Regions from separate parts of the Pantoea sp. Z09 genome, predicted to be linked through region 3. Evidence: predicted binding sites of a transcription regulator. Region 3 holds the regulator's gene; each other region holds the start of a gene.

Region 1 (9,848 bases), 960 kb from region 3:
TGCCGCCTTCAGTCCGGTGACGCTGCAGGGCGAAGACCGCAACTGGGTTGGCCTGGCGCCGCTGGCGGTGGATGAGAGCGTGCGCGGACAGAAAATCGGCGAGCAGCTGATCTACGCCGGGCTCGATACCCTGAACGAGTTCGGCTACAGCGCGGTGGTGGTGCTGGGCGATCCCGCCTACTACAATCGCTTCGGCTTCGAGCCGGCTGCGCGCCACGCGCTGCACTGCCGCTGGCCGGGCAGCGAAGCGGCGTTCCAGGTCTACCGCCTGGCGGATGACGCCTTTGTCGGGGCGGAAGGCCAGGTCGATTTTGCCGAGCCGTTCAACCGTTTTGCGTAAGCCAGCTGGCGAGACACGCCGGCTGATGCGCCACCAGCCGCAGCTTCTGCTGTCGGCTGAGCTGCTTAACCCGATACTCCAGCCGCGACGCCGCCGCGCGATCGCCGGCGTCGCAGCGATAGACCAGCGCCAGCGGGCCTTTGCCGCGCAGCGCGCGCGCGCCGCGTCCGCTCTGATGCTGCTCAAGGCGTCGCGCTACGTCGGTGGAGATGCCGGTATAGAGCACGCCCGCGGCGGTCTGAACCATATAGAGCTGCCAGCCCTCGCTCATTATTTTAATCCCTGAACTTTTCCTGCCGGGCAGTGTAGCGCGCCAGCCGCGCGGCGGCTATCCGGCGATTTTGCACGGAGCAAACGATCGTGTCTGACCATTCCCATCTGGTGCGTTACCTGAAAAAACAGCATGTGCTCTCGCTCTGCTGCCACGCCGACGGCAATCTCTGGTGCGCCAACTGCTTTTACGTGTTCGACGAAGCGCGCATGGCGTTCTGGCTGATGACCGAAGCCGATACGCGCCACGGTGCGCTGCTGCAGGTGAATCCGCAGGTGGCGGGCACGGTCAACGGCCAGCCGAAAACCGTTCTGCTGATTAAAGGGGTGCAGTATCGCGGCACCATTGCGCTGCTCGACGGTGAGGCGGAAGCGCTGGCGCGCAGGCGATATCAGAGGCGTTTTCCGGTGGCGCGCAAAGTCTCTGCGCCGCTGTGGGAGATCCGACTGGAGGAGGTCAAGATGACCGATAACGCGCTGGGATTTGGCAAAAAAATCAGCTGGCGGCGGGAAGAGAGTGAAGTCCCTTTCCCCTGAGGGAAAGGGAGACAGCGTTATGACGCCTGCAGAATACGCAGCGACTCGCGATTAAAGGCGGGCAGATCCTCTGGCGTGCGGCTAGTGACCAGCCGATCGTCATCCACGATCACCTCTTCGTCATAGAAGTCGGCGCCGGCGTTGCGCAGGTCGATAGCAATCGCCTTCACACAGGTCATTTTGCGGCCGCGCACGCCGTTGGCGCTGATCAGCAGCTGCGGACCGTGGCAGATAGCGAAAATCGGCTTGCCGCTGGCGACAAACTCTTTGGTAAAGGCGACAAAACGGTCGTCGCCGCGCAGTGAGTCAGGGGAATGGCCGCCGGGCAGCAGCAGCGCGTCGAACTCCGCCGGGCTGACCTCGTCGATAGCGCGGTCGATCTTCACCTGCGCTTCGCCCTGTTTGCCGGTGACGGTTTTACCCGCCTCTTTCTCAATGGTCACCACCTCGAAGCCCGCCTGTTTATAGGCGTCAGCGGGTGAGGTAAATTCTGAGTCTTCAAATTCATCGGTAATCAACACCGCAATCTTCTTGCTCATTTTTTCCCTCCTCATGATGGTTTACGCACAATGCGCTCTCCTGGTGAACAGCTTAAGCCTGGTTGTTTGTGCTGAAAATGCAAGCCGGACGGCAAAAGCTGACTATATTTCAGAGTAATGGCAACAGGTTAGCGGGAGGCCGCATGCATCGTGTATTACTGACCGGCGCGACGGGACTGGTGGGGTCGCATCTTTTGCGCCTGCTGGTGGCGGATGCGCGCGTGGATGAAATTATCGCGCCGACGCGGCGTCCGCTGCCGCCGATGAAAAAGGTGGTGAATCCGGTCGAAGCGGATCTCACCGACGTGCTGCGGCCGCTTAACGTCGCCATCGACAGCGTCTTTTGCTGTCTTGGCACCACGCGCAAAGCGGCGGGCAGCAAAGCGGCGTTTCTGCACGTCGACTACACGCTGGTGGTGGATACCGGCCTGAACGGCCTGCGGCTGGGTGCGGTGCAGATGGTGGCCGTCAGCGCGCACGGCGCGAATCGCCATTCGCCTTTTTTCTATAACCGGGTTAAAGGCGAGATGGAGACGGCGCTGCGTCATCAGGGCTGGCCGCGCCTGACGCTGGTGCGGCCTTCGCTGCTGCTGGGCGAGCGCACGCATAAACGCGCCGGGGAAAGCCTGATGGCACCGCTGTTCGGCATGCTGCCCGGCAACTGGCGTTCGGTCTCCGCGCTGGCGGTGGCAAAGTGCATGCATCAGCAGGCGTTCCAGCCAGGCGGCGAGCGCGTCGAGATTATCGAATCGGGGCAGATCCCGCGCTAGCCGCGCTCTTTGCTCAGCTCCCAGATAATCTGGTTGCGACTGCCGCGCCATCGCAGCGTCGCATCTCTCTGCGCCTCGATAAAGCGTCCGTCGATCAGCACATCGATATAGTTGAGCACTTCGCGCTGCGCGCAGTTAAGCTCAGCGCGCTGATAGCCAGTCCAGAGCCAGATATCTTTTCCCGGGCACTCCGCGCGCACCCGTTTCACCAGCCGACGAATATGCGGCACGTTGTGCGGATGCAGCGGATCGCCGCCGCTCAGCGAGAGTCCCTGACGCGGGATACGGCTGTCCTGCAGATCGGCGATCAGCCGCTCCTCATGCTGCAGGGTAAAAGGCGCGCCGGAGTCGAGCCGCCAGGTGCTCTGGTTGTAGCAGCCGCGACACTGATGCTCGCACCCGGCCACGAACAGCGTGCAGCGCGTGCCCGGACCGTTAACGATGTCGACATCGTAGTAGCGATGAAAATGCATCATCCCAGCGGTCCGCTCTCCAGATGTTTCACGCGTCGCTGCACCTCTTCCTGCTTGCCGGCGTTGAACGGGCGCGCGTCGGGGCTGCCGAGATAGCCGCAGACGCGGCGCGTCACCGACACGCGCGCCGGATCGTGGTTGCCGCAGTTCGGACAGGTAAAGCCGCGGCTGGTGCAGCTGAACTCGCCGGTAAAGCCGCACGCATAGCACTCATCGATCGGCGTATTGGTGCCGTAGTAGGGCACGCGGTCGTAGCTGTAGTCCCACACATCCTCCAGCGCCTTGAGGTTATGCTGCACGTTGGGATATTCGCCGTAACAGATGAAGCCGCCGCTCGCCAGCGGCGGATAGGGCGCCTCAAAGTCGATCTTGTCGTAGGGGTTCACTTTTTTCTCGACGTCGAGGTGGAAGCTGTTGGTGTAGTAGCCTTTATCGGTGACGCCCGGCACCACGCCGAACTGCGCGGCGTCGAGGCGGCAGAAGCGGTCGCAGAGGTTTTCGCTCGGCGTGCTGTAGAGGCTGAAGCCGTAGCCGGTCTCCGCTTTCCAGGCGTCGGTGGCGGCGCGCAGGCGCGAGACGATGGCGATCCCTTTGGCGCGTAGCGCGGCATCGTCATAGGGATGACGCGCGCCGCCGCTCAGCGCGTTCAGGGTTTCATGCAGGCCGATATAGCCCAGCGACAGCGAGGCGCGGCCGTTGCGGAAAATCGGCCCCACTTCGTCATCGGCGTTGAGCCGTACGCCGCAGGCGCCCTCCATGTAGAGGATCGGCGCCACGCGCGCTTTGGTTTTCTCCAGCCGGGCGATGCGCGTCATCAGCGCGCGCTTCGCCAGCGCCAGACGTTCGTCGAGCAGCGTCCAGAAGCGCGCCTCGTCGCCCTGCGCCTCGAGCGCGATGCGCGGCAGATTCAGGCTGATGACCCCCAGATTATTGCGCCCGTCGTGGATTTCGACGCCGTTCTCTTCATACACTCCAAGAAAGCTGCGGCAGCCCATCGGCGTTTTAAACGAGCCGGTGACCTTCACCACCTGGTCGTAGTTAAGGATATCGGGATACATGCGCTTGCTGGCGCACTCCAGCGCCAGCTGCTTGATGTCATAGTTGAGATCGCCCGGACGGCGATTCAGCCCCTCGCGGATGGCGAACACCAGCTTGGGAAAAACGGCGGTCTTGTGGTTTTTTCCCAGTCCGGCGATGCGGTTGCGCAGGATCGACTGCTGGATCAGGCGCGCCGCCCAGCTGGTGCCTAGCCCGAAGCCGAAGGTGACGAACGGCGTCTGGCCGTTGGCGGTGTGCAGGGTATTGACCTCATACTCCAGCGACTGAAAGGCGTCGTAGCACTCTTTCTCGGTGCGCGCCCGCGCATAGGCGTCGACGTCGGGGATCTGCCATTCGGCGGCGACGGCGCGATGCTTCTCCAGGCTGAGCTGAACGAAGGGCGCCAGCACCTCGTCGATGCGGTTGATGGTGGTGCCGCCGTAGATATGGCTGGCCACCTGCGCGATGATCTGCGCGGTGACCGCCGTGGCGGTGGCGATCGACTTTGGCGGCTCGATCTCGGCGTTGCCCATCTTGAAGCCGTTAGTAAGCATCCCTTTTAGATCGATCAGCATGCAGTTGAACATGGGAAAGAAAGGAGAGTAGTCGAGATCGTGATAGTGGATCTCGCCGCGCTCGTGCGCCTGCACCACGTCGCGCGGCAGGATCTGCTGCTGCGCATAGTGTTTCGCCACGATCCCCGCCAGCAGATCGCGCTGCGTCGGGATCACCTTGCTGTCTTTATTGGCGTTCTCGTTCAGCAGCGCGGCGTTGGTTTGATCGACCAGGCCGCGAATGGCGTGATGCAGCTTGCCGCGCTGCTCGCGCGCCACGTCGCGGTCGTGCCGGTATTCGATATAGGCGCGCGCCAGCTGGGGGTAGGGGCCGCACATCAGCGTCTCTTCGACCGCGAACTGAATATCGCGGATATCCACCTCAACGCGATCCGCCAGCTTCTCGCTGACGCGGCGGGCGACCGCGGCGCACCACTGCGCATCTTCGACCTGCGCCGCACGGGCCGCCGCCGCGACCGCCGCCTCGATTCTGGCGGCGTCAAACCCTGAGCGACAGCCGTCGCGCTTCACCACTACCTTTGCCATGTTCTCTCCATTCGCTACATGTTGTGCTGCGAAGGATTTTAGCCACTATATATGGAGATCAGGAGAATATAATCGCCGCTGTTTTGACCTGAAACAAAGAAGGGCGGGTCGTGGCGCAAAGCCAGGCGAAAAGGCGAACGGGGGCAAAAAGGCGCGCTGCGGGCGCAGCGCGCAGAGAGGCTTAGCGGCGCAGGGCGATCGCTTCAATCTCGATTTTGACGTCTTTCGGCAGACGCGCCACTTCCACGCAGGAGCGCGCCGGGAAAGAGGCGTGATGCTCGGTGAAGAAGGCTTCGTAGGTGGCGTTGACGGTGGCGAAGTCGTTCAGATCTTTCACGAACACCGTGGTTTTCACGATGTCGCCAACCTGCAGGCCCGCCGCTTCGACGATCGCCTTCACGTTTTCCAGCGACTGGCGCGCCTGGTCGGCGATGGCGTCCGGCACCGCGCCAGTGGCCGGATCGACCGGGATCTGACCGGAGGTGATAATCATATTGCCCAGATCGACGCCCTGCACATAGGGACCGATCGCCGCTGGCGCTTTTTCCGTACTGATTTCGCGAGACATACTTGCTCCTTAAGAGTGACGCAGCGGCGGCGGGCGCCGCTGGCGAGAAATATCGCCCCATTATAGGGGCGGGCAGGGCGATTACCAGTGGCCGAGCACCACGTGGTGCGCGAAGGCCTTCTCGCAATATTTGCAGGTCAGCAGCACCTCATCGTCGCGCTTTTTCACCGCAAAAGAGGAAAACACCGGCTCGCTGCGGCTGATGCAGTTGCCGTTGGGACAGGTCAGCACGCGCTCAATGCGCTCCGGCAGCGTCGGGGCGATTTTCGCCACCACTTCATAGTCGTCGATGCGGTTGACCGTGGCGTGTGGCGCGTAGACCGCTAGCTGGTTGATCTGATCTTCGGTGAGAAAAGTGTTCTCGATCTTGATCAGATCCTTGCGACCCATCTCGCCGGACGGGAGGTTAAGGCCAATCGTGATGCGCTGGTCGGTTTCCGTCAGGCGAAACAGCGACAGCAGCTTAAACCCGACCTGCGCAGGAATATGGTCAATAACCGTGCCGCGCTTGATCGCTTCTACCTGCAGTTTGTTGTCGTGAGTCATGGCGATTGCTCCTTACAGATCCAGTTCGCTGTTGAGTATCAGCGCCAGCAGAGCCTGACGCGCGAAAATGCCGTTGCCCGCCTGCTGGAAGTACCAGGCATGGGGCGTTTTATCGACGTCGGTGGCGATCTCGTCCACGCGCGGCAGCGGATGCAGCACCTTCATATTGTCGCGCGCGCCGGCCAGATCCGCCGCGCGCAGGATAAACTGTGCTTTGACGTTGGCGTATTCCGAGGGATCGAGACGCTCTTTCTGTACGCGCGTCATGTAGAGAATATCGGCGTGCGGCATCACCGCTTCGATGCTGTCGTGGCGCGACCAGACGATGCCGCGCTCGTCCAGCGTGTCGGTGATATAGGCGGGCATCGCCAGCGCGTCGGGCGCGATAAAGTAGAAGCGGTTGCCGTCGAACTTCGCCAGCGCCTGCGTCAGGGAGTGCACGGTGCGGCCATATTTCAGGTCGCCAACCATGGCGATGCTCAGGTTGTCCAGCCGGCTCTGGGTTTCGCGGATGGTAAAGAGATCGAGCAGCGTCTGGGTCGGATGCTGGTTGGCACCGTCGCCGGCGTTGAGGATCGGCACGCCGCCGGAAAACTCGGTGGCGAGCCGCGCCGCACCTTCCTGCGGATGGCGCATCACGATGGCGTCGACATAGGTGCCGATCACGGAGATGGTATCCGCCAGGGTTTCGCCCTTTTTGCCGAGCGAGGTGTTGCTGCCGTCGGCGAAGCCCACCACCGAGGCGCCCAGCCGGTGGATCGCCGTTTCAAACGACAGGCGCGTGCGCGTCGAGGCTTCAAAGAAGCAGCTGGCGATCACCTTGTGCTTCAGCAGCTCCGGCTGCGGATGCGCTTTCAGCTGCGCGGCGGTATGCAGCACCCGCTCCAGTTCGTCGCGGCTGAGATCGTTAATAGAAATGATATGCTTGCGATATAAAGGGTTAGCCATAGGTCGCCTCTCTGCGCTGCCGAATTGCGGACAAAAAAAAGCCCCTGCTTAAGGGGCTTTTTTAACGATCGGGTTGATGACGGAAAAAACAGGGGCGCCGCCTGCGTTCAGGCGTGATGTCGCGTGAATCTGTACGCTGCGCTGTTGCATGCTTCCTCCGGCAAAGTCGGGCGCATTATACGCGTCCGCCAGTTTGCATCAAGGGAAACGTTTGCGGTACCCAACACTAAGCCTGGCTAAGCGTCGCCACCATCACCGCTTTGATGGTGTGCATGCGGTTTTCCGCCTGATCGAACACGATGCTGTGCTCGGACTCAAACACCTCGTCGCTCACTTCCATGCCGTTGTGCAGGCCATACTGTTCCGCCATCTGGCGACCCAGCGTGGTCTGGTCGTCATGAAACGCCGGCAGGCAGTGCAGGAACTTCACCTGCGGATTGCCGGTCAGCTGCAGCATCGCCTGATTCACCTGATAGCCGCGCAGCAGCGCGATGCGCTCTTCCCACACCGCTTTCGCCTCGCCCATCGACACCCAGACGTCGGTGTAGATAAAGTCCGCGCCCTTGACCCCTTCGGCGATATCTTCGGTCAGCGTAATTTTGCCGCCGGTGGCCTGCGCCGCCTGACGGCACGCCTCGACCAGCTCCGGTTCCGGCCAGCAGCCCTGCGGCGCCACCAGACGCAGATCCAGGCCGGTCACCGCCGCCGCTTCCAGCATGCTGTTGCCCATGTTGTTGCGCGCGTCGCCGACGTAGACCAGCGTCATCTCGCTGAGCGCTTTGCCCGGCAGATGCTCCTGCATGGTAAGCAGATCGGCCAGCAGCTGGGTAGGGTGAAACTCGGTGGTCAGGCCGTTCCACACCGGCACGCCGGCATGCTCCGCCAGCGTCTCCACCAGCGCCTGGCCATAGCCGCGATACTGAATGCCGTCATACATGCGGCCCAGCACGCGCGCGGTATCTTTCATCGACTCTTTATGGCCGATCTGGCTGCCGCTCGGGCCGAGATAAGTAACGTTGGCGCCCTGGTCGTATGCGGCAACTTCGAAAGAGCATCGGGTACGGGTCGAGTCTTTTTCGAAGATGAGCGCGATGTTTTTGCCTTTCAGGCGCTGGGTTTCGCTACCGTTTTTTTTAGCGCGTTTTAATTCAGCGGCGAGGTCGAGCAGGGCGGTGATGTCGGCTGGGCTCAAATCGAGCAGCCGAAGGAAGTGGCGTTGAAAAAGGTGACTCATAACAGGCTCCAGTGCAGCCATTCTGATTGAATGAAAATTCAATTTAAACGTATGAATATTCATTTTCAACCCCGGCGTAAAGAAACTTTCGCTTTTGAGTAGTGGCGCGCCGGGCAGTGTGGGAAAATACTTGTTTATTGCCGAACACTGAGGGGAATTCGCCATGGCATATGAAGCATTGCTGGAAGAGCAGCGTGAAGAGACGCGTCAAATCATTGATGAGCTGCTGGAAGATGGCAGCGATCCCGATGCGCTCTATACCATTGAACATCATCTCTCCTGCAACAACTTCGATTCGCTGGAGAAAGCCGCCGTCGATGCGTTCAAGCTGGGCTATGAAGTCACCGAGCCGGAAGAGCTGGAGCTGGAAGACGGCACCACGGTGATGTGCGTCGATATTCTCAGTGAGTCGGCGCTGAAGCCGGAGCTGATCGACGTGCAGGTTGAGCAGCTGGTCAACCTGGTCGGGAAATACAACGTCGACTACGACGGCTGGGGCACCTACTTCGAAGATCCCGACGCGGAAGACGAAGACGACGATGATGATGATGGCGACATTATCGACGGCGACGAAGACAACGGCGTCCGCCACTGATTTTTCGGGCGGAGCCGCGCGCTCCGCCTTTCCGCTCTCTGCCCTATGAACTGACATGAACTACGCACCGCTGCTTGAACCCATCACTCAGTTTTTACTCTGCCGCACGCCGCAAGCCTGGATTGACGAGGCGCGCAAGCCGGAAAATCTGACGCTGCTGCTGACCGACCACCTGGTCTGCGAGCTAAAAGCGGCACAGACCGCCACCTGGCTGATCCGCAAATATGTCGCCGACAAGCCGAGCGGCGAGGCGATCCTCGCCTGGCTGAAACCCTATGAAGATTTTATTTTTCGCGAGCAGCCCGACAGCCAGTTTATCCAGGCGCATAAGAGCCTGACGAAAAGCGTTATCGTGCGCAACGAGCTGCCCTGGGCGGACGACCTGGTGGAGAAAATGGTGCTGCTGATTAAAGAGGAGCTGCACCACTTTTATCAGGTCTGGGAAATTATGCAGGCGCGCGGCTTGCCCTATCACAAGATCACCTCCAGCCGCTACGCCAAAGGGCTGCTGCGGGAGATCACCACGCACGAGCCCGATACGCTGGTGGACAAGCTGATCTGCGCCGCCTATATCGAGGCGCGCTCCTGCGAGCGTTTCGCCAGCCTCGCGCCCTGGCTGGATGAGGAGCTGGAGAAGTTCTATATTTCGCTGCTGCGTTCGGAAGCGCGTCACTATCAGGACTATTTAGCGCTGGCGGCGCAGATCTCGCCGAAGGATATCGCACCGCGCGTGCGGGCAATTGGCGAAGCGGAGGCGAAGCTGATTAGCGAGCCGGACGCGGAGCTGCGTTTCCACAGCGGCGTGCCGGCGTTCTGACAGCGAAAGCGCGCTTACAGCGCTTTCAGCATGCGATACTCGCAGTCGCCGTGGCCGGTACAGCCGAGCACCT
Region 2 (9,848 bases), 1.3 Mb from region 3:
GCAGAGCGACTTCGTTCAGTATCAGCAGGCGATGATCAACCAGCTGAAGCAGCGACCGCAAACCCTCGATGAAGAGGCGTCGCGCTACAGCCGCGACTTTGATCGCCAGAACTACGCCTTCGATACGCGGCAGAAAGTGATTGAGGAGATCCAGAAGCTGACGCCGGACGCGCTGGCGGACTTCTTCCATCGCGCCGTAATGCAGAAAGAGGGCATGGCGATGACCTCGCAGATTGCGGGCAACAGCGCCGACAAGCTGGCGTTCGCGCCGCTGCCCGGATGGAAAACCTGGAATGAGGTGGCGAAACTGCAGCAGTCGCTACCGGTTAAGAGTGAGACGCAATGAATTACCCTGAGTCGCTGAATCCTCTGACGCTGCCGCTGCGCGGCGAGCGTCTGATCGAGGCTTCGGCGGGCACCGGCAAAACCTTTACCATCGGCGTGCTCTACCTGCGCCTGCTGTTGGGGTTGGGCGGCGAAAACAGCTACAGCCGCCCGCTGTCGGTTGAAGAGATTCTGGTGGTGACCTTTACCGAGGCCGCCACCGCTGAACTGCGCGGGCGCATCCGCGAGAACATTCATGAGCTGCGGCTGGCGTGCGTGCGCGGCGCCAGCGGCAATCCGGTGCTGACGCAGCTGCTGGATCAGATTGATGATCTTTCGCAGGCCGCGGCGCTGCTGCTGGCGGCGGAGCGGCAGATGGACGAAGCGGCGATATTCACTATCCACGGCTTCTGCCAGCGCATGCTTAACCTGAACGCGTTCGAGTCGGGCATGCTGTTTGAGCAGGAGCTGATAGAAGATGAGGCGGCGCTGTTTAAGCAGGCGACGGCGGACTTCTGGCGGCGTCACTGCTATCCGCTGACGCTGGACGTCGCGCGCGCCATCGTCGCGGAGTGGAACGGGCCGGAGAGCCTGTTGACCACGCTTCGGCCCTGGCTGCAGGGGGAATCGCCGCGGCTGAAACGGCCGCCGGCCGACGACGAAACCCTGGCGACCCGGCATGCCGCTAATCTGGCGCGCATCGCGGCGATCAAGCAGCAGTGGCAGGCGGTCAGCGACGAAGTCGAAGGCATCGTCAGTCAGTCTGGCGTCGATAAGCGCAGCTACAGCAGCAAATACCTGCCGCTCTGGGTGGCGAAGGTCACGCAGTGGGCCAACAGCGACACCACCGACTATCTTTTTCCCAAAGAGCTGGAGCGTTTCGCCCAGGGCGTACTGCTGGAAAAAACCAAAAAGGGCGAGCCGCCGCAGCATCCGCTGTTTCAGGCGGTAGAGGCCTTCCTCGCCGAGCCGCTCTCCTTGCGCGATTTAATTATCGCCCGCGCGCTGGTGGAAGTGCGCGACGCGGTGCGCAAAGAGAAGCGGCTGCGCGCGCTGCTCGGCTTCGACGATCTGCTGAGCCGGCTCGACGAGGCGCTGCAGCAGCCGGGCGGCGCGCTGCTGGCCGACACCATTCGCGCTCGCTATCCGGTGGCGCTGATCGATGAGTTTCAGGACACCGATCCGCAGCAGTACCGCATTTTCCGCACGCTCTATCTCCGCCAGCCTGAGCTGGCGCTGCTGCTGATCGGCGATCCCAAGCAGGCGATCTACGCTTTTCGCGGCGCGGATATCTTTACCTATCTACGCGCCCGCAGCGAGGTCGCGGCCCACTATACGCTCGACACCAACTGGCGCTCGTCGCCCGGCATGGTGCAGAGCGTGAACCGCCTGTTCGCCCGCATGGATTCGCCGTTTCTCTTCTCGGCTATCCCGTTTCTGCCGGTGAAGCCCGCAGAGCCGAACCAGCAGCTGACGCTGGTGAAAGACGCCCAGCCGCAGGCGGCGCTGCGTTTCTGGCTGCAGCCCGGCGACGGCGTCGGCGTCAGCGACTATCAGCAGTTTATGGCGCAGCAGTGCGCCGCCGATATCAGCCGCTGGCTGGTGGCCGGACAGCAGGGTCGGGCGCTGCTGGGCAAAGGCGACGATTTGCGTCCCGTGCAAGCCTCCGATATCACCGTGCTGGTGCGCAGCCGCAACGAAGCGGGCCTGGTGCGCGACGCGCTCAACGGGCTGTCGATTCCGTCGGTTTACCTCTCCAACCGCGACAGCGTCTACACCACGCCGGAGGCGCGCGAGCTACTCTGGCTGCTGCAGGCGGTGCAGGCGCCGGAGCAGGAGCGGCTGCTGCGCAGCGCGCTGGCCACCTCTATCTTCGCCATCGACGCCGCCACGCTGGAAACCCTGAGTCAGAACGAGCGCGAGTGGGACGCGCTGGTCGAGCAGTTTGCCGCCTGGCAGCAGCTGTGGCATCAGCGCGGCGTGCTGCCGATGCTGCGCGACGTGATGAACCGGCGGCAGCTGGCGGAAAACATGCTGGCGTCGGAGAACGGCGAGCGCAGGCTCACCGATCTGATGCACCTCGGCGAGCTGCTGCAGGAGGCGTCGACCCAGCTCGACAGCCCCCATGCGCTGGTGCGCTTTCTCGCCCAGCAGATCGCCCGGCCCAACAGCCAGTCAGCGGAGCAGCAGCTGCGGCTGGAGAGCGATCGCCATCTGGTGCAGATCGTGACCATCCATAAATCCAAAGGGCTGCAGTATCCGCTGGTGTGGCTGCCGTTCGCCGCTGGCTTTCGCGAGGCGTCCAGCGCGCTCTACCACGACCGCGAGAGCTTTGCGACGCTGCTCGACGTGCAGGGCGACGAGCAGAGCATGGCGCTTGCCGAGCAGGAGCGGCTGGCGGAAGATTTGCGGCTGCTCTACGTCGCCCTGACGCGCTCGGTGTTTCACTGTAGCGTCGGCATCGCGCCGCTGTTCAAGGGCGCGCGCAAAAAAGAGGGCAACAGCGATCTGCATAAAAGCGCGCTGGGCTATCTGGTGCAGCGGGGAGAGGGCGGCGATGCCAGCCGCCTGCGCGCCTGCCTCGACACGCTGGCGGATGGCGATACTGACATCGTGAGCGACGATCTTATCCCCGGCGAAAACTGGCGCGAAAGGACCCCCCCCGACGAGGCGCTCAGCAGCCGCGAGGTGACGCGCGACCTGCGCGACGCCTGGCGCGTCACCAGCTACTCCGGGCTGCAGCAGCACAGCAGCTCGCCGCTGCTGGAGGCGATGCCCACTTTCGATATCGACGCCGCGGGCGAAGAGGGCGGCGAGGCGGAAAATCAGCTGACGCCGCACCACTTTCCGCGCGGCGCGGCGCCGGGCACCTTTCTGCACGGCCTGTTTGAGTCTATCGATTTCACCCGGCCGCCGGATCGGACGCTGCTGGAGACGCAGCTGGAACAGAACGGCTATGGGCAGCACTGGCTGCCGGTGCTGGAGGCCTGGATCGCGCGCGTGCTGCACACGCCGCTCAATAGCGACGGCCTGATGCTCGGCGCGCTGCAGAACCAGGACCGGCTGGTGGAGATGGCCTTTTATCTGCCGCTGGAGCGCATGCTTAATGCGGCACAGCTGGATGCGCTGATGCGCCAGCACGATGCGCTGTCGGCGCGCGCGCCGCGGCTGGAGTTCCATCAGGTGCAGGGGATGCTGAAAGGCTTTATCGATCTGGTGTTTCGCTGGAACGGTCAATATTATCTGCTGGATTACAAGTCCAACTGGCTAGGCGACAGCGAAGCGGCCTATACGCCGCAGGCGATGGCGCAGGCGATGGTCGATCACCGCTATGACCTGCAGTATCAGCTCTATACGCTGGCGCTGCATCGCTATCTGCAGCATCGCCTGCCGGGTTACGACTATCAGCGCCACTTTGGCGGCGTGTTTTATCTGTTTCTGCGCGGCGTCGACGGCAGTTCGCCGGAAAACGGCATCTTTACCGCGCGTCCTTCGGCTGAGTTTGTCGCCGGGCTGGACGCGCTGTTTCGCCGGGCGGAAGAGGAGGAAGTATGACGGAAATCATGCCATTGCTCGATCAGGCGGTTGAGAAGCGTCTGCTACGGCCGCTCGATCTGCAGTTTGCGCGGCTGCTGGCCGACCCGTCGCAGCCGGCGTGGCTGCTGGCGGCCGCCTGCGTCAGCGCCGAAGCGGGCGACGGCCATGTCTGCCTGCCGCTGACGCATCTGGAGGGCGAAAAACTCTTCGCCGGGCGTCACCCGGAGCTGGCGCAGGCGCTGTGGCGCGCGGCGGGCGCGCCGGCGTGCTGGAAAACCGCGCTGGCCGACTGGCCGGCGCTGAGCGACGGCGGCATCGCCACGCCGCTGGTGCTTAATCATGAGCGGCTCTACCTGCATCGCCTGTGGCAGAGCGAAGGTCAGGTGGCGCGCTTTTTCACGCTGCAGGCGGAGATGGCGGAGATGGATATCGCCGCCGCGCAAAACGTGCTGAGCGCGCTGTTTGGCGATGGTCCCGATGACTGGCAAAAAATCGCCGCGGCCGTGGCGCTGACGCGCAAAACGGCGGTGATCTCCGGCGGGCCCGGCACCGGCAAAACCACCACCGTGGCGAAGCTGCTGGCGGCGATGATCCGCCTGAGCCACAACAGCCTGCGCATTCAGCTGGCGGCGCCGACCGGCAAAGCGGCGGCGCGTCTGACCGAGTCGCTCGGGCAGGCGCTGCAGGCGCTGTCGGTCAGCGACGAGGAGCGGGCGCGTTTCCCCAGCGAAGCGACGACGCTGCATCGCCTGCTCGGCGCGCAGCCCGATACCCAGCGGCTGCGCTACCACGCCGCCAACCGGCTGCACCTTGATGTGCTGGTGGTGGACGAGGCGTCCATGGTCGATCTGTCGATGATGGCGAAGCTGATCGCGGCGCTGCCCGATCATGCGCGCGTTATTTTCCTTGGCGATCGCGATCAGCTGGCGTCGGTGGAAGCGGGCGCCGTGCTGGGCGATATTTGCCGCTGCGCCGAAGCGGGCTACAGCCTGGCGCGCGCGCAGCAGCTGGTGGCGCTGACGCAGTGTGCGCTGGACGGCGCGGATGACGCGCGCGCGCCCAACGTGCGCGACAGCATCTGCCTGCTGCGCAAGAGTTACCGCTTTGACGCCTCGTCAGGGATCGGACAGCTGGCGCGGGCGGTTAACCTGGGCGACGCGCGCGAAGTCGAGAAGGTGATTAACGCCGCCTTCGAAGATATCGATTTTCAGGCGTTGCAGAGCGGCGAGGCCTATCAGACCATGCTCGACGCCGTTGCGGAAGGCTACCGGCCTTTCCTGAAGCTGGTGCAGGCGCGCGCGCCGGTTGAGGAGATCCTGCTGGCGTTTAGCCGCTTTCAGCTGCTGTGCGCGCTGCGCGACGGGCCGTTTGGCGTGCAGGGGCTGAATCAGCGCATCGAGCAGCGTCTGGTGCAGCTGCAGCGCATTCGTCGTCCCGCCATCGGCAGCCGCTGGTATGCGGGACGGCCGGTGATGGTGACGCGCAACGACAGCGCGCTGGGGTTGTTTAACGGCGATATCGGCATTACGCTGCGCGACGCGGAAAATCAGCTCAAGGTCTTTTTCCCGCTGCCGGACGGCTCGGTCAAAGCGGTGCAGCCGAGTCGCCTGCCGCCGCACGATACCGCCTGGGCGATGACGGTGCATAAGTCGCAGGGATCGGAGTTCGAGCACACCGCGCTGGTGATGCCGGCCCAGTTCTCGCCGGTGCTGACGCGCGAGCTGGTCTACACCGCCATTACCCGCGCGCGCAAGCGGCTGACGCTCTACAGCGAACCTGCGGTGTTTCAGCGCGCGGTGCAGCTGCAAACCCAGCGCCGCAGCGGGCTGGTGGAAAGATTAAGTCTGGTATAAAGGACGCATCAGGAGCGAACGCGGCCGGCATGGGCCGTTACGCAAAGTCGCTTGCGCATCCTTGCCCGCTCGGCCTGCGCCATCCCTGGCGCAGGACGCTTTGCTCCACGGCCCATGCCGCCCGCGCATCAGCGACTGTGCTGTCTGGCCTGACTCAGGTCAGGTCCGCCATCAGCGACTGTGCTGTCTGGCCTGACTCAGGTCAGGTCCGCCATCAGCACCTTCGAGCGCCGCTGATAGTTGTACATCTGCTTTTTGCTCTCCGGCAGCGACTCAATATCCACCGGCGTAAAGCCGCGTTCCTGAAACCAGTGAATGCTGCGCGTCGTCAGCACGAACAGCTTCTCCAGCCCCATCTGCCGCGCCTGCAGCGCCACGCGCTGCAGCAGCATCTCGCCGCGCGACGAGCTGCGGTAGTCGGGATGCACCGCCACGCAGGCCATTTCGCCAATCTTCTCATCCATAAAGGGGTAGAGCGCTGCGCAGGCGATGGTGAGATTGTCGCGAATGATAATGGTGAACTTATCGATCTCCATCTCCAGCTGCTCGCGCGAGCGACGCACCAGAATACCCTGCTGCTCCAGCGGACGGATCAGCTCCAGAATGCCACCGATATCGTTAATGGTGGCGCGGCGGATCTGCTCGCTCGACTCCATCACGATCTGCGTGCCGATGCCGTCGCGTGAAAACAGCTCCTGCAGCAGCGCGCCATCTTCCTGATAGCTGATGAGATGACTGCGGCGCACGCCGCTGCGGCAGGCCTTAACCGCGCCGCGCAGGAAGCGCACCGTGCCGGAAAGATAGTCGCCGTCGCTCTCCATCTCGTCGATGCGCGCCTGCGCGTCGTTGGGAAACAGCTCAGAGATAATCGCGCCGTCGCGCCGGGTAACGCCCTGTTCAGAGCAGAAGCCGATCATCTTTTCCGCCTTCAGCTTGATCGCCAGCTGGGTGGCGACCTCTTCCGACGTCAGGTTAAAACTCTCGCCGGTGACGGAAACCGCTACCGGGCCGAGCAGTACAATCGCATTGTTATCCAGCTGACGATGGATCGCCTCTTCGTCGATGCGGCGAATTCGTCCGCTGTGACAGTAGTCGACGCCATCATCCACGCCGAGCGGCTGAGCGATAATAAAGTTGCCGCTCACCACGTTGATATGCGCGCCCTGCAGCGGCGTGTTGTTCAGGCTCATTGAGAGTCGCGCCGTGATATCCAGCTGCAGCCGTCCCGCCGCCTGCTTCACCAGCTCCAGCGACTGCGCGTCGGTCACGCGGGTGTACTTGTGGTAAACCGGCTCCAGCTGATGCGCGGCCAGGCTGGCGTCAATCTGCGGACGCGCGCCGTACACCACCACCAGACGAATGCCGAGGCTGTGCAGCAGACCGATATCGTTGACGATGCTGGAGAAATTCTGATGTTCGATGGCTTCGCCGCCCAGCATGATGACAAAGGTCTTGTCCCGATGGGCATTAATATAGGGAACGGTGTGGCGAAAACCCTGAACCAGCTCAGTACTACGTTCCTTCACGGCAAACCCTCAATGAATGTTTATTCGTAATTTCTGTATTTTTATTCTTTTAGCGCCTTTTTTGCAAGGATTAAACCTGACGTAAATTTACGTTTTTTTGGGTGCACTCGCTGCTAAGAGACTGCATTATTTAGCAATTCCTGAATGACTTCCCCAAAGTGATGGGCTAAAGTTTTCACCGCCGTTTATGAAGATGGCGGTTTTTTAGACAGAACAGAGCAGCTGGAGCGGCATGTCAGAATCAAATCCCCTGTTTTCCCGCAGAAGGCTCCTGCAGGGTAGCGGCGCACTACTGCTGCTGAGCGTCAGCCGCGCAGGCCTGGCAGCGAAAAACCATATCGTAGCGGTGCGCATCTGGCCCTCATCGACCTATTCACGTATGACGCTGGAGTCCAGCGTGCCGCTTCACTATAAGCAGTTTGCGCTCTCGCATCCGGATCGGCTGGTGGTCGACATCCAGAATATGCACCTCAACCCGGTGCTAAAGGGCGTCGATAAGCTGGTGCAGGTTAACGATCCCTTTATTAAAAGCGCGCGGGTCGGGCAGTTTGACGCCAGTACCGTGCGTATCGTGCTGGAGCTGAAGCGCAACGTCGCGCCGAAAACCTTTACCCTGGCGCCGGTGGCCGGGATCAAGCACCGGCTGGTGGTGGATCTCTATCCGAGCCAGGACACGGCTGAAGACGATCCGCTGCTGGCGCTGCTCAAGGATTACAACCAGGGCGACCTGGAGCGCAACGAGCCGGCGACTGCGCCGCTGCCCGGCAAGGCGGGGCGCGATCGGCCGATGATCATCATGATCGATCCGGGACATGGCGGCGAGGATCCCGGCGCGCACGGCAAATACAAAACGCGCGAAAAAGATATCGTGCTGAAGATGGGGCGGCGGCTTAAGGCGCTGATAGATAAAGAGCCGAATATGAAGGCCTATATGACGCGCAACGAAGATGTCTTTATTCCGCTGCGGGTGCGGGTGGCGAAAGCGCGCAAGCAGCGCGCCGATCTGTTTGTCTCGATCCACGCCGACGCCTTTACCAGCCGCAGCGCGCGCGGCTCCTCGGTGTTCGCGCTCTCCACCAAAGGCGCCACCTCGGCGGCGGCGCGCTTTCTGGCGCAGACGCAGAACGAGTCGGATCTGATCGGCGGCGTCAGCAAGAGCGGCGACCGCTACCTCGACCACACCATGTTCGACATGGTGCAGCGCCAGACCATTCACGACAGCCTGAACTTCGGTAAAGAGGTGCTGCATCGAATGGGGCGCATCAACCATCTGCACAAACGCACCGTCGACCAGGCGGGTTTCGCGGTGCTGAAGGCGCCCGATATTCCGTCGATTCTGGTGGAGACTGCCTTTATCAGCAACGTAGAAGAGGAGCGCAAGCTACGCACCAGCCGCTACCAGCAGCAGGTGGCCGAGGCAATTTTTCACGGCATAAAGGCTTACTTCGACAAGGGTGGGGCGCGACGCTAAAAGAGGCGGGGAGATGGCGCAGGCCGTCCCGCTTTCACAAGGCACAAAAACAAAAAAGCACCCTTTCAGGTGCTTAAATGTTGGTTGCGGGAGCCGGATTTGAACCGACGACCTTCGGGTTATGAGCCCGACGAGCTACCAGGCTGCTCCATCCCGCGTCCGTAGTGCGCATTGCGTCTTTTTTCACATTGTCTCTTCATCAGAAGAGTTGGTTGCGGGAGCCGGATTTGAACCGACGACCTTCGGGTTATGAGCCCGACGAGCTACCAGGCTGCTCCATCCCGCGTCCGTGGATGCGCACTATACCTCCTGGCGCCGATGATGCAACCCCTTTTTCGCGCGAAGCGCCAAATTAGGGATTGTTTGCTGAATATTTTCTCCATCTGGCTAAATATCGCACAGCCGCGCCTGCGGAAAGGGCAGGCCGATTTCAATCTGCCAGACGCTTTGCTATCGTCGCGGGGCGAACACTGATGAATAAAAGAGACGGCGATGAATAAAGGACACTGGGCGAAGTATGCACTGACGGGTGCACTGTTTGCGCTGCTGGCGGGTTGTAGCTCGAAACCGACCGATCGCGGGCAGCAGTATAAAGATGGCAAGCTGGAACAGCCGCTGGCGCTGGTTAACCAGCCGAATGCCAAAGGACGACCGGTCAACGGCAGAGATTTCGGCGAGCAGGTGCGGCAGATCCAGTCCGCCTCGTCCGCCCTCTATGGACGCCACACCGGCACCTATAGCGCGATTGAGAGCTGGCTGATGGCGGGCGCCGACACGCGCCAGCTGCGTCAGTTCGGCCTGAACGCCTTCCAGATGGAAGGCACCGATAACTACGGCAACGTGCAGTTTACCGGCTACTACACGCCGGTGGTGCAGGCGCGCTACACGCGCCAGGGGGAATTCCAGTACCCCATCTACCGCATGCCGCCGCGCAAGCGCGGGGCGAAGCTGCCGAGCCGCGCCTCTATCTATAGTGGCGGTCTGGATGAGCGCTACGTCATCGGCTGGAGCAATTCGCTGATCGATAATTTTATTATGGACGTGCAGGGCAGCGGCTACGTGGATTACGGCGACGGTCGGCCGATGACCTTCTTCGGCTACGGCGGCAAAAACGGCTGGGCCTATCACAGCATCGGT
Region 3 (9,848 bases):
TCGCCGACTAACCGCTGAGAGTGTTTTTGCTGTGCGATCGTTTCTCATCCTGCTGCTGAGCCTCTGGCTCAGCACCTCCGCGCTGGCGGCCACCGTGCCGGACGCCAGCCAACTTAAACAGGCGCTGGACGAGGCGAAGGCGGCAAAAAGCTCTCCCGCGCAGGCGGAGCAGGTGCAGTCTCTTGAGGCTGCCCTCAACACCCTTTCCGAACGCGATGCGTCGCTGGAGCGCGCAAAGCAGTATCAGCAGGTTATCGACGACTTCCCCCGTCTGGCGCGCGAGCTGCGCCAGCAAATCGCCTCGCTGGACGACAGCAGCAAAAGCGTGCGCAGCACGCTGAGCAGCGCCCAGCTCGATCAGGAGATCCTGCAGGTCAGCAGCCAGCTGCTGGAAGAGGGACGTCAGGCGCAGCAGGAGCAGGATCGCGCCCGCGAGATCAGCGACTCGCTGTCGCAGCTGCCGCAGCAGCAGACCGACGCGCGGCGGGCGATGAACGAAAGCGACCGCCGGCTGCAGGGCGGATCCGCCGCCTCGCCGCAGGCGCAGACGCAGCTGTGGGCGGCCCAGGCGGAAAACGCGCTGAACAAAGCGCGCGTGGACGAGCTGGAGCTGGCGCAGCTCTCCGCCAACAACCGCCAGGAGCTGGCGCGCATGCGCGCCGACCTCCATCAGCGCAAAGCGGCGCAGCTCGACAACTATCTGCAGGCGCTGCGCAACCAGCTTAACGAACAGCGTCAGCGCGAGGCGGAGCTGGCGCTGGCGCGCACCGAACAGCTGGCGGAAAACAGTGGCGATCTGCCGCCCGCCATCAGCGATCAGTTTCGCGTCAACCGCGACCTTTCCGGCGCGCTGAACCAGCAGGCGCAGCGTATGGATCTGGTGGCGTCGCAGCAGCGGCTGGCGACCAATCAGATTATCCAGGTGCGTCAGGCGCTGGGCACGCTGCGCGAACAGTCGCAGTGGCTCGGCGCGTCGAATCTGCTGGGCGAAGCGCTGCGCGCGCAGGTGGCGCGACTGCCCGATATGCCTAAATCGCAGCAGATCGACAACGAGATGGCGCAGCTGCGCGTGCAGCGCCTGCGCTACGAAGATTTATTGCAGCAGCAGGAGTCGCTGCGCAAGGCGCATCAGGCCGACGGGCAGCCCTTTACCACCGAGCAGCGCCGTATTCTGGATGCGCAGCTGAAAACCCAGCGCGAGCTGCTCAACTCGCTGATTTCCGGCTGCGACACGCTGATTCTGGAGATCACCAAGCTCAAGGTCGCCAATACCCAGCTGCAGGATGCGCTGACCGACGTCAAGGACGCGACCCACCGCTATCTGTTCTGGACCGCGGATATCAGCCCCATCGGCCTGAACTATCCGGTGGAAGTGGCGCGCGATCTGACGCGCCTGCTGTCGCTCGACACCCTGGGCCAGCTGGGCAAAGCGCTGGCGATGATGGTTACCAGCCGCGAGACCGTTTTGCCGCTGATCGGCGCGGTGCTGCTGGTCGGCTTCAGCATCAGAACGCGTCGCCACTTTAACGCCTTCCTCGCGCGTTCGGCGAGCAAGGTCGGCAAAGTGACTCAGGATCGCTTCCGCCTGACGCTGCGCACCGTTTTCTGGTCGATTCTGGTGGCGCTGCCGCTGCCGGTGCTGTGGGCCGCGCTCGGCTACGGCCTGCAGCACGCCTGGCCCTACCCTGTCGCGGTAGCGTTCGGCGACGGCATCACGGCGACGCTGCCGCTGCTGTGGGCCTTTATGATCAGCGCCGCCTTCGCGCGCCCTAACGGCCTGTTCGTGGTCCATTTCCGCTGGCCGCAAACCCGCGTCGCGCGCGCAACCCGCTATTACTCGCTGACCATCGGCCTGATTGTGCCGCTGATTATGCTGCTGATCGCCTTCGCCAATATGGAAGATCGTCAGTTTTCCGCTTCGCTCGGCCGGCTCTGCTTTATCCTGATCTGCGGCGCGCTGTCGATCGTCACGGTGAGCCTGAAGCGCGCCGGCATCCCGCTCTATCTGGATAAAGAGGGCAACGGCGATAATCTGGTGAACCGCGTGCTGTGGAACCTGATGATCGCCATTCCGCTGGCGGCCGCCCTCGCCTCAATGATCGGCTATCTGGCCACCGCGCAGGCGCTGCTGGCGCGTCTGGAAACCTCCGTCGCCATCTGGTTCCTGCTGCTGGTGATTTACCACATCATCCGCCGCTGGATGCTGATCCAGCGGCGTCGCATCGCCTTCGACCGCGCGCGTCAGCGCCGCGCCGATATGCTGGCGAACCGCGCGCGTCATGAAGAGGAGAAAGACGCCGCGGCGCAAAACGTCGACGTGGTGGATGTCGATGAGCCGATTATCGATCTCGACGCCATCAGCGCCCAGTCGCTGCGGCTGGTGCGCTCTATTCTGACGCTGATCGCGCTGGTGTCGGTGATTGTGCTCTGGTCAGAGATCCACTCCGCGTTCGGCTTTCTGGAAAACATTCGCCTGTGGGACGTCAGCACCACGGTGCAGGGCGTCGAAAGCATCCAGCCGATTACGCTGGGCTCGGTGTTGATTGCGATTCTGGTGCTGATTATCACCACCCAGCTGGTGCGCAATATGCCCGCGCTACTGGAGCTGGCGCTGCTGCAGCATCTTAATCTGACGCCCGGCACCGGCTACGCCATCACCACCCTGACCAAGTATGTGCTGATGCTGATCGGCGGTTTAATAGGCTTCTCGATGATCGGCATCGAGTGGTCGAAACTGCAGTGGCTGGTCGCCGCGCTCGGTGTGGGACTCGGTTTCGGCCTGCAGGAGATTTTCGCTAACTTTATCTCCGGCCTGATTATCCTGTTTGAAAAACCGATCCGCATCGGCGATACCGTGACCATTCGCGATCTTACCGGCAGCATCACCCGCATCAACACGCGTGCCACCACCATTATCGACTGGGATCGCAAAGAGATTATCGTGCCCAACAAGGCCTTTATCACCGAGCAGTTCGTTAACTGGTCGCTCTCCGATTCGGTGACGCGCGTGGTGCTGACCATTCCTGCGCCCGCCCATGTAGACAGCGAACAGGTGACCACGGTGCTGAAGCAGGCGTGCGACCGCTGCAGCTACGTGCTGGAGGTGCCGGCGCCGGATGTCTTCCTCGTCGATCTACAACAGGGGATTCAGCTGTTTGAGCTGCGTATTCACGCGGCCGAGATGGGGCATCGCATGCCGCTGCGCCACGAGCTGCACCAGCTGATCCTGAAAGGCTTCGCCGAGCACGGCATTGAAATGCCCTTCCCGCCGTTCCAAGTGCGCATGGAGACGCTGGGCAAAAAGACGCCTGCCAGCAACGGCACGCCGCCAACGCGCACTTTTAAGTCTGGCGGCCTTTAGACCAGGCAGCCGTGATACGAAGCGAGGCCCGTCAAGACGGGCCTCGTTAACACAGGGAACAGACTGCACTCGCACGCTTACTGCTTCACAAATTCCTCGCCCTGGGCGATATCTTTTTTCAGCGTTTCCAGCATAGCGTTCAGCGCCTGCTGCTCAAACGCGCTGAGCGTGCCGACAGGACGCCGCTCCACTACGCCACCTTTACCCAGCAGCAGCGGCTGCGAGAAGAAACGGGCATATTCGCCGTCGCCTTCTACGTAGGCGCACTCCACGACGTTCGCCTCGCCCTTCAGGGCGCGCACCAGCGCCAGGCCGAAACGCGCCGCCGCCTGACCCATTGATAAGGTTGCCGAGCCGCCGCCCGCTTTGGCCTCGACCACTTCGGTGCCCGCGTTCTGAATGCGTTTTGTCAGGCTGGCGACCTCTTCGTCGCTAAAGCTCACCCCTTTCACCTGCGACAGCAGAGGCAGAATGGTGACGCCGGAGTGGCCGCCGATGACCGGCACCTCGACCTCATTCGGCTGCTTGCCTTTCAGCTCGGCAACAAAGGTATTGGCACGAATGATATCCAGCGTGGTGACGCCGAACAGACGATTCTTGTCATAGACGCCATGCTTTTTCAGCACCTCGGCGGCAATCGCCACGGTGGTGTTGACCGGATTGGTGATGACGCCGATAAGCGCTTTGGGCGCGGTTTGCGCCACCTGCTCGATAAGATTGCGCACAATCCCGGCGTTGACGTTAAACAGATCGGCGCGATCCATTCCCGGTTTGCGCGCCACGCCCGCCGAGATCAGGATCACTTCCGCGCCCTGCAGCGCAGGCGTCGCGTCTTCGCCGCTAAAGCCCTGGATCTTGACTGCCGTGGGAATATGGCTGAGATCGACCGCCACGCCAGGCGTCACCGGCGCGATATCATAGAGTGAGAGTTCGGAACCCGCAGGAAGCTGGGTTTTTAACAGAAGGGCGAGCGCCTGACCAATTCCGCCAGCGGCGCCAAGAACGGCAACTTTCATTCTGTACTCCTTATTAAGGTGGGGCAGAGTAGAGCCGAATTTCCATCTGTGTCCAGACCTGAATCAACTTCTCAGACGATGACAAACCCACTGTCTATTATGCGTGCAGCAGCACTTAATCTTATGGGTTGCTACTTTGTCAGCACAACGCGCCTGAATGACCGACAACGATGCCAATGGCAGATAGAGCACGGCCGCGATAGCTATCCATTGTGACACCTCAATTGTATAACAATTCTGCAACCTTCGCGTAGCCAGCCGCGCGCCGTTTTTGGTCTGTGCAGAAAACTTTGTTATCATTGGCGCCCGCACCGCGCGGCGCCTGCCTGTTTTACCAGCGAATTGCATAAAAATTCATTCATATGCATAATAATGTATCTGCCGTCGGCGGGCGTTCGGCATTTTTTCTCTACTGGTAGCTTATGCGAAACCCATCTAAACAAGACGAATTGATCAAAGCGTTTAAAGCCTTATTAAAACAAGAGAAATTTAGTTCTCAGGGCGAGATTGTGCAGGCGCTGCAGGATGAAGGCTTCGAGAATATCAACCAGTCAAAGGTTTCTCGTATGCTGACCAAGTTCGGTGCCGTCCGCACGCGCAACGCCAAAATGGAGATGGTTTACTGTCTGCCTGCAGAACTGGGCGTGCCGACCACCACCAGCCCGCTGAAAAACCTGGTGCTGGATATCGACTACAATGACGCGCTGGTGGTGATCCATACCAGCCCCGGCGCCGCGCAGCTGATCGCCCGCCTGCTCGATTCGCTGGGTAAAGCGGAAGGCATCCTCGGCACTATCGCCGGCGACGATACTATTTTTATCACCCCTGCCCGCGCCTTTACCGTGCGACAGCTGCATGACGCTATTCTGATGCTGTTCGAACAAGAGCTGTAAACCGCTCGCCGACCGGCAACGCCTTTGCCGGTCGCATTCTGCCCGGCCTGTTCCTTCTCTCCCTCTGCTTTTTCAACCCGTTAGCTTATGCGCTTTACCGCTTAGCGGCTGCGCTGCTTTGGTCATACCTTTTGGCCTGCTTAACCTTTCGCGCTATTTTACGCTGCTTTACACTACGCAATTAGCGACAATACCCAGATCTAAATCAATAACCAGCCACATTCACCGCAATGTTTCGCACAAAAAGATAAAGTGAAATATCCCCTTGTTTTTGCAAGTGTTTAACCGGAAAAGGTCGTTTTTTATCCATTTTTTATAACTATAAAGAATAAAAATGAAGCATAAGGATAAAGAATAACAACAAAACATTATTAGGCAGGTATTAATTTCACACGTTATTAGTTCTATACTTCTTTTCGTGATGCAAATCACACCAAACAAAAAGACAAAAACAGACGACGAGGAAATAAACATGAAAGTTAAAACTACTATCGCAACCCTGAGCATTCTATCTGCCCTGTCATTCGGTGCTTTTGCAGCAGAATCCATTAACGCTCAGCAGGCGCAAAATCTGCAGTCTATCGGCTCAGTAAGCGTAAGCGGCGTGGCGGGTTCTCCGATGCAAATTAAAGAAGAACTGAACGCAAAAGCAGAGCAGCAAGGCGCCAGCGCCTATCGCGTGATCGAGGCCTATAACAACGGCAACTACCACGCCACTGCCGAGCTTTATAAATAAGTTCGCACCAACCGATATCGTCCCGGCGACCTCTTTGAAGCGCTACTTGCGCATCGGGTTGCCTGACTTATGAATTCAGGAGAGTAGACCATGAAAACCAAATCACTTATCGCTATCGCCGCGCTGACTTCCGCCCTGTCCTTTGGCGCCAGCGCAGCCAGTTTGGTATCAAATCAGCAGGCTGAAACCCTGCAGCCGCTGAACCAGACCATCAGCATCAGCGGTCATGACGGCGACCAGACCAATATTCGTCAGGCGCTTTCTCAAAAAGCCGACGCGCAGGGCGCTAGCCACTATCGCATCATTGAGAACAACCAGGACGATACCTTCCACGTCACGGCTGAGCTGTATAAATAATTAACCGATTGGGCGCCCGTGCGACGCCTGAAAATATCGACGACCCGCATCGATTATCGCTAACCGCAGGTTGTTGATTGTAATGAGGAGACGAACAATGAAAATCAAAGCAACCATCGCAACCGTTAGCCTGCTTTCCGTAATCGCATTTGGCGCTCAGGCAGCGCAGCTGGTTACCGGCGATCAGGCGCAAAACATGCAACCTGCAGGTACAGTCACCATTAGTGGTACGGCGGGCGCGCCGATGGACTATCGCGCGCAGCTTTCTCAGAAAGCGGATGAGCAAGGCGCCAGCGCCTATAAAGTGATCGAAGCGCGCACCGGCGACAACTATCACTTCACGGCTGAACTCTACAAGTAATTCCTCGTCAACTACTGACGAACCCCTTGGCCCCGCTTGTCGGGGCCCTTTTTGCGGGGGTTACCTGATATTAAAGCGGAGCTGGCCCTCCAGCTCCTCTTCCGCTTCATCAAACAGCAGGATCAGCGCGCCGTAGCGCCGCTTTTGACCCTTCCCCAGATTGATAAATTCAACCTCCAGCGGCATCGGCAGCTCCTCGCCCAGGATCGCCTCCCATAACGCATCCAGATCGCAAATCCGGCCCGGTGCCAGATCGAAACGTTCGCTGAACTGGCGAAAAAAATGGGCCTGGTCAACGATCTCATTGAAGTCGAAACGCTCGCTTTTCATCCTCAGGGCTCCTGTTCTTCTTCACAGGACAGCAGAGTGCCGTCCGCGTGTTAATTCTCGCTCAGGCCGCCGATATGCAGCGCTTTGACTTCCAGATACTCCTCCAGACCGAGCACAGAGCCCTCGCGGCCCAGCCCTGACTCTTTCACGCCGCCAAACGGCGCCAGCTCGGTCGATACCGCGCACTCGTTGATGCCGATCATGCCGCTTTCCAGCGCGGCGGAGACGCGAAACACGCGCTGCAGGTTTTGCGTGTAGAAATAGGCCGCCAGCCCGAATTCCGTCTGGTTGGCGCGGCGAATGACGTCAGCCTCCTCGCTGAAGCGGAAACAGGCGGCGACCGGGCCAAAGGTCTCTTCCTGCGCCAGCTTCATCTCTTCATGCGCCTCGGCAATCACCGTCGGCTGCCAGAAGTTGCCACCCAGCGCATGCCGCTCGCCGCCCGTGACGATGCGTCCGCCTTTCGCCTGTGCGTCTTTCACATGCTCTTCCACTTTATCCACCGCAGCGGCCTCAATCAGCGGCCCGACCACCACGCCCTCGTCGACGCCGTTGCCGACCTTGAGCTTTTTCACCTCTTCAGCCAGCTGACTGACGAAGCGATCGTAGACGGCGTCGTGGATATAGAAACGGTTGACGCTGACGCAGACCTGGCCGGCGTTGCGGAACTTATTGGCGATAGCGCCTTTCACCGCCGCATCGATATCCGCATCCTCAAACACGATATAGGGCGCGTTGCCGCCCAGCTCCATCGACACCTTTTTCAGGGTGTCGGCGGCGTTGCGCACCAGGGTTTTGCCCACCTGTGTCGATCCGGTAAAGGAAATTTTACGCACCGCCTTGCTGGCCATAATCGCATCGCTGATGGCGTGCGTATCGCCCGCCACTGCGTTAAGCACGCCGTCCGGCACGCCCGCTTTTTTCGCCAGCGCCAGCAGCGCAAAGGCGCTGAGCGGCGTGTTGTTCGCCGGTTTGATAATACCGGTGCAGCCCGCCGCCAGCGCCGGACCCAGCTTGCGCGTCAGCATCGCCATCGGGAAGTTCCACGGCGTGATGGCCGCCACTACGCCGATCGGCTCGCGCGTCGCCAGAATGCGCGAACCGGGTTTGGCCGGCGGAATAATTTCGCCGTTGGCCCGCTTCGCCTGTTCCGCAAACCACTGAATAAAGCTGGCGGCATATTCCACCTCGCCTTCCGCTTCCTTCACGGGTTTGCCCTGCTCGGCGGTCATCAGCTGCGCCAGCCAGGCTTTGTGTTCGATGATAAGCTGATACCAGCGATAAAGGATTTCCGAGCGCGCTTTGGCGGTCTGCGCGCGCCAGGCGGGAAAGGCGCGTTCGGCGGCGGCGATCGCCTGCTCGGTTTCCGCCTTGCCGGCTTTCGCCACGGCGGCCAGCACCTCGCCCGTTGCCGGGTTCAGCACATCGAAAGTGGCGGCGGCGCGGCGCCACTCGCCGTTGACCAGATAGCCGGTCTGAAACAGTTCGCTGTCGTGTAGGGGGGTCGTCATCGCTTCGCTCCTGTCATTTTCTTTTCCTGTGAGAAAAGTATAGATGGCAAAAGCGAGCCACTCAGGGAAGGCGTGGCATTGAGCAGGCCGCTACGCAAGGCAGCGGCGAGATTCAGATTTGGATCAGGGTGTTCTGGTATTTACTCAGCATATCGGCCAGCCGTTTTACCGGCTCGGTCACGCTGAGCGGCGCCTCGTACTGCACCAGTTTCTGCTGATAGATCTCGAACTCCGCCAGCAGCTGTTCAAAGTAGCGGCGGCGCTTTTCATCGCTGCGCGCGGAGATAATATGATCCGCCGTGGCGCGCAGCTGGCGGTGAAAAGCGGAGAGATCGGCATTCACCGGCACGTCCGCATTGCGCAGCCGCTGGTGGCCGATAATCAGGGTCAGCGCGATGCGATATTTGTCGAGATCGCCGGGGAACAGGTTCAGCAGCATAAACAGCTGCTGGTAGAGCGCCGGAAGATGATTCTCGCGACGGCGCGCCTGGTTGGTGGTCATGGCGGAAACGGCCGCATACATAAAGCGGTTCAGCAGTTTACGTCCGGTGCGCGCCTTCGATTTGTCGCGGATCAGCAGGATCACCATCATTGCCACGAAACAGCCGATCACCTGCCCCAGCACGTTGTCGAGGAAGACGTTGAACTCGAACTTCATCGGGTTATCCAGCACCAGCACGTTAATGGTGCCGATAAGCGCACCGAGCGTGCCGAGCTGACGCCGCTGCACAAAGATGCCGCCGACAAAGCCGAGCAGGCCGATGGCGATGCAGAGCAGCAGCGCGCTCTGCTGCGTGTTGGGCAGCACATACATAAAGTAGAGCGCGCCGAGCGGCACCGCGACGGTCATGCCGTAGAGGAAATCTTTTGCCATCAGCAGCGGATTCGGCACGCGCATCGCCAGCGCGGTGATCACCGCCAGCATTACCATGCAGCCGCTGCCGGAAGTCCAGCCGGTATAGAGCCAGAACAGCGAGCCGAGCGCGGTGGCGGCAAAGGTGCGAATACCGTTAATCATCGCGTGGTGCGTTTCCGCAGAGCGCGCCTGAATAACCACTTCGCGCTCAAGGATGCCCTCTTCCAGCGTGGTGATGCGGCTGTTGCTTTTAATGCCTTTCAGCAGCAGCAAATATTCGGTCGCCGCGCCCACCCAGCTGGCGAGCGTCACCGGCGCTTTGCCGTCGCTGCTGGCGCCGATCACCCGGCGCATTACCTTCATGCGTCGATGCACGTCGGCGACGGTTTCTACCTCTTTTTCCACCAGCAGACGATACTGCGGCGCG

What was found. Region 3 encodes ArgR, which controls arginine synthesis, uptake and breakdown. Its sites were predicted from a motif close to ANTGAATAAAAATACANT; they were not measured.
Positions count from the first base shown of each region.
Region 1: argF (ornithine carbamoyltransferase) is a predicted target of ArgR. The motif match lies at 8,389-8,406, and genes of this name have one in related genera.
Region 2: argA (amino-acid N-acetyltransferase) is a predicted target of ArgR. The motif match lies at 7,273-7,290, and genes of this name have one in related genera.

Region 1 covers NZ_CP092373.1:3,375,441-3,385,288, reverse strand. Annotated here, with positions in the region: gene MC269_RS16180 (GNAT family N-acetyltransferase) at 1-340, shown strand, start outside; gene MC269_RS16175 (GIY-YIG nuclease family protein) at 324-611, opposite strand; gene MC269_RS16170 (YhbP family protein) at 701-1,147, shown strand; gene MC269_RS16165 (type 1 glutamine amidotransferase domain-containing protein) at 1,165-1,686, opposite strand; gene MC269_RS16160 (NAD-dependent epimerase/dehydratase family protein) at 1,830-2,456, shown strand; gene nrdG (anaerobic ribonucleoside-triphosphate reductase-activating protein) at 2,453-2,929, opposite strand; gene nrdD (anaerobic ribonucleoside-triphosphate reductase) at 2,929-5,067, opposite strand; gene ridA (2-iminobutanoate/2-iminopropanoate deaminase) at 5,249-5,635, opposite strand; gene pyrI (aspartate carbamoyltransferase regulatory subunit) at 5,717-6,181, opposite strand; gene pyrB (aspartate carbamoyltransferase) at 6,194-7,129, opposite strand; gene argF (ornithine carbamoyltransferase) at 7,356-8,363, opposite strand; gene rraB (ribonuclease E inhibitor RraB) at 8,527-8,958, shown strand; gene MC269_RS16120 (tRNA-(ms[2]io[6]A)-hydroxylase) at 9,014-9,775, shown strand; gene MC269_RS16115 (GNAT family N-acetyltransferase) at 9,790-9,848, opposite strand, start outside.
Region 2 covers NZ_CP092373.1:3,026,515-3,036,362, reverse strand. Annotated here, with positions in the region: gene ptrA (pitrilysin) at 1-346, shown strand, start outside; gene recB (exodeoxyribonuclease V subunit beta) at 343-3,879, shown strand; gene recD (exodeoxyribonuclease V subunit alpha) at 3,876-5,714, shown strand; gene argA (amino-acid N-acetyltransferase) at 5,912-7,240, opposite strand; gene amiC (N-acetylmuramoyl-L-alanine amidase AmiC) at 7,473-8,711, shown strand; tRNA gene MC269_RS14565 (tRNA-Met) at 8,793-8,869, opposite strand; tRNA gene MC269_RS14560 (tRNA-Met) at 8,921-8,997, opposite strand; gene mltA (murein transglycosylase A) at 9,204-9,848, shown strand, end outside.
Region 3 covers NZ_CP092373.1:396,806-406,653, reverse strand. Annotated here, with positions in the region: gene asd (archaetidylserine decarboxylase) at 1-11, shown strand, start outside; gene mscM (miniconductance mechanosensitive channel MscM) at 32-3,361, shown strand; gene mdh (malate dehydrogenase) at 3,439-4,377, opposite strand; gene argR (transcriptional regulator ArgR) at 4,800-5,270, shown strand; gene yhcN (peroxide/acid stress response protein YhcN) at 5,743-6,006, shown strand; gene MC269_RS01935 (YdgH/BhsA/McbA-like domain containing protein) at 6,097-6,363, shown strand; gene yhcN (peroxide/acid stress response protein YhcN) at 6,461-6,724, shown strand; gene MC269_RS01925 (hypothetical protein) at 6,785-7,054, opposite strand; gene MC269_RS01920 (NAD-dependent succinate-semialdehyde dehydrogenase) at 7,105-8,565, opposite strand; gene aaeB (p-hydroxybenzoic acid efflux pump subunit AaeB) at 8,678-9,848, opposite strand, start outside.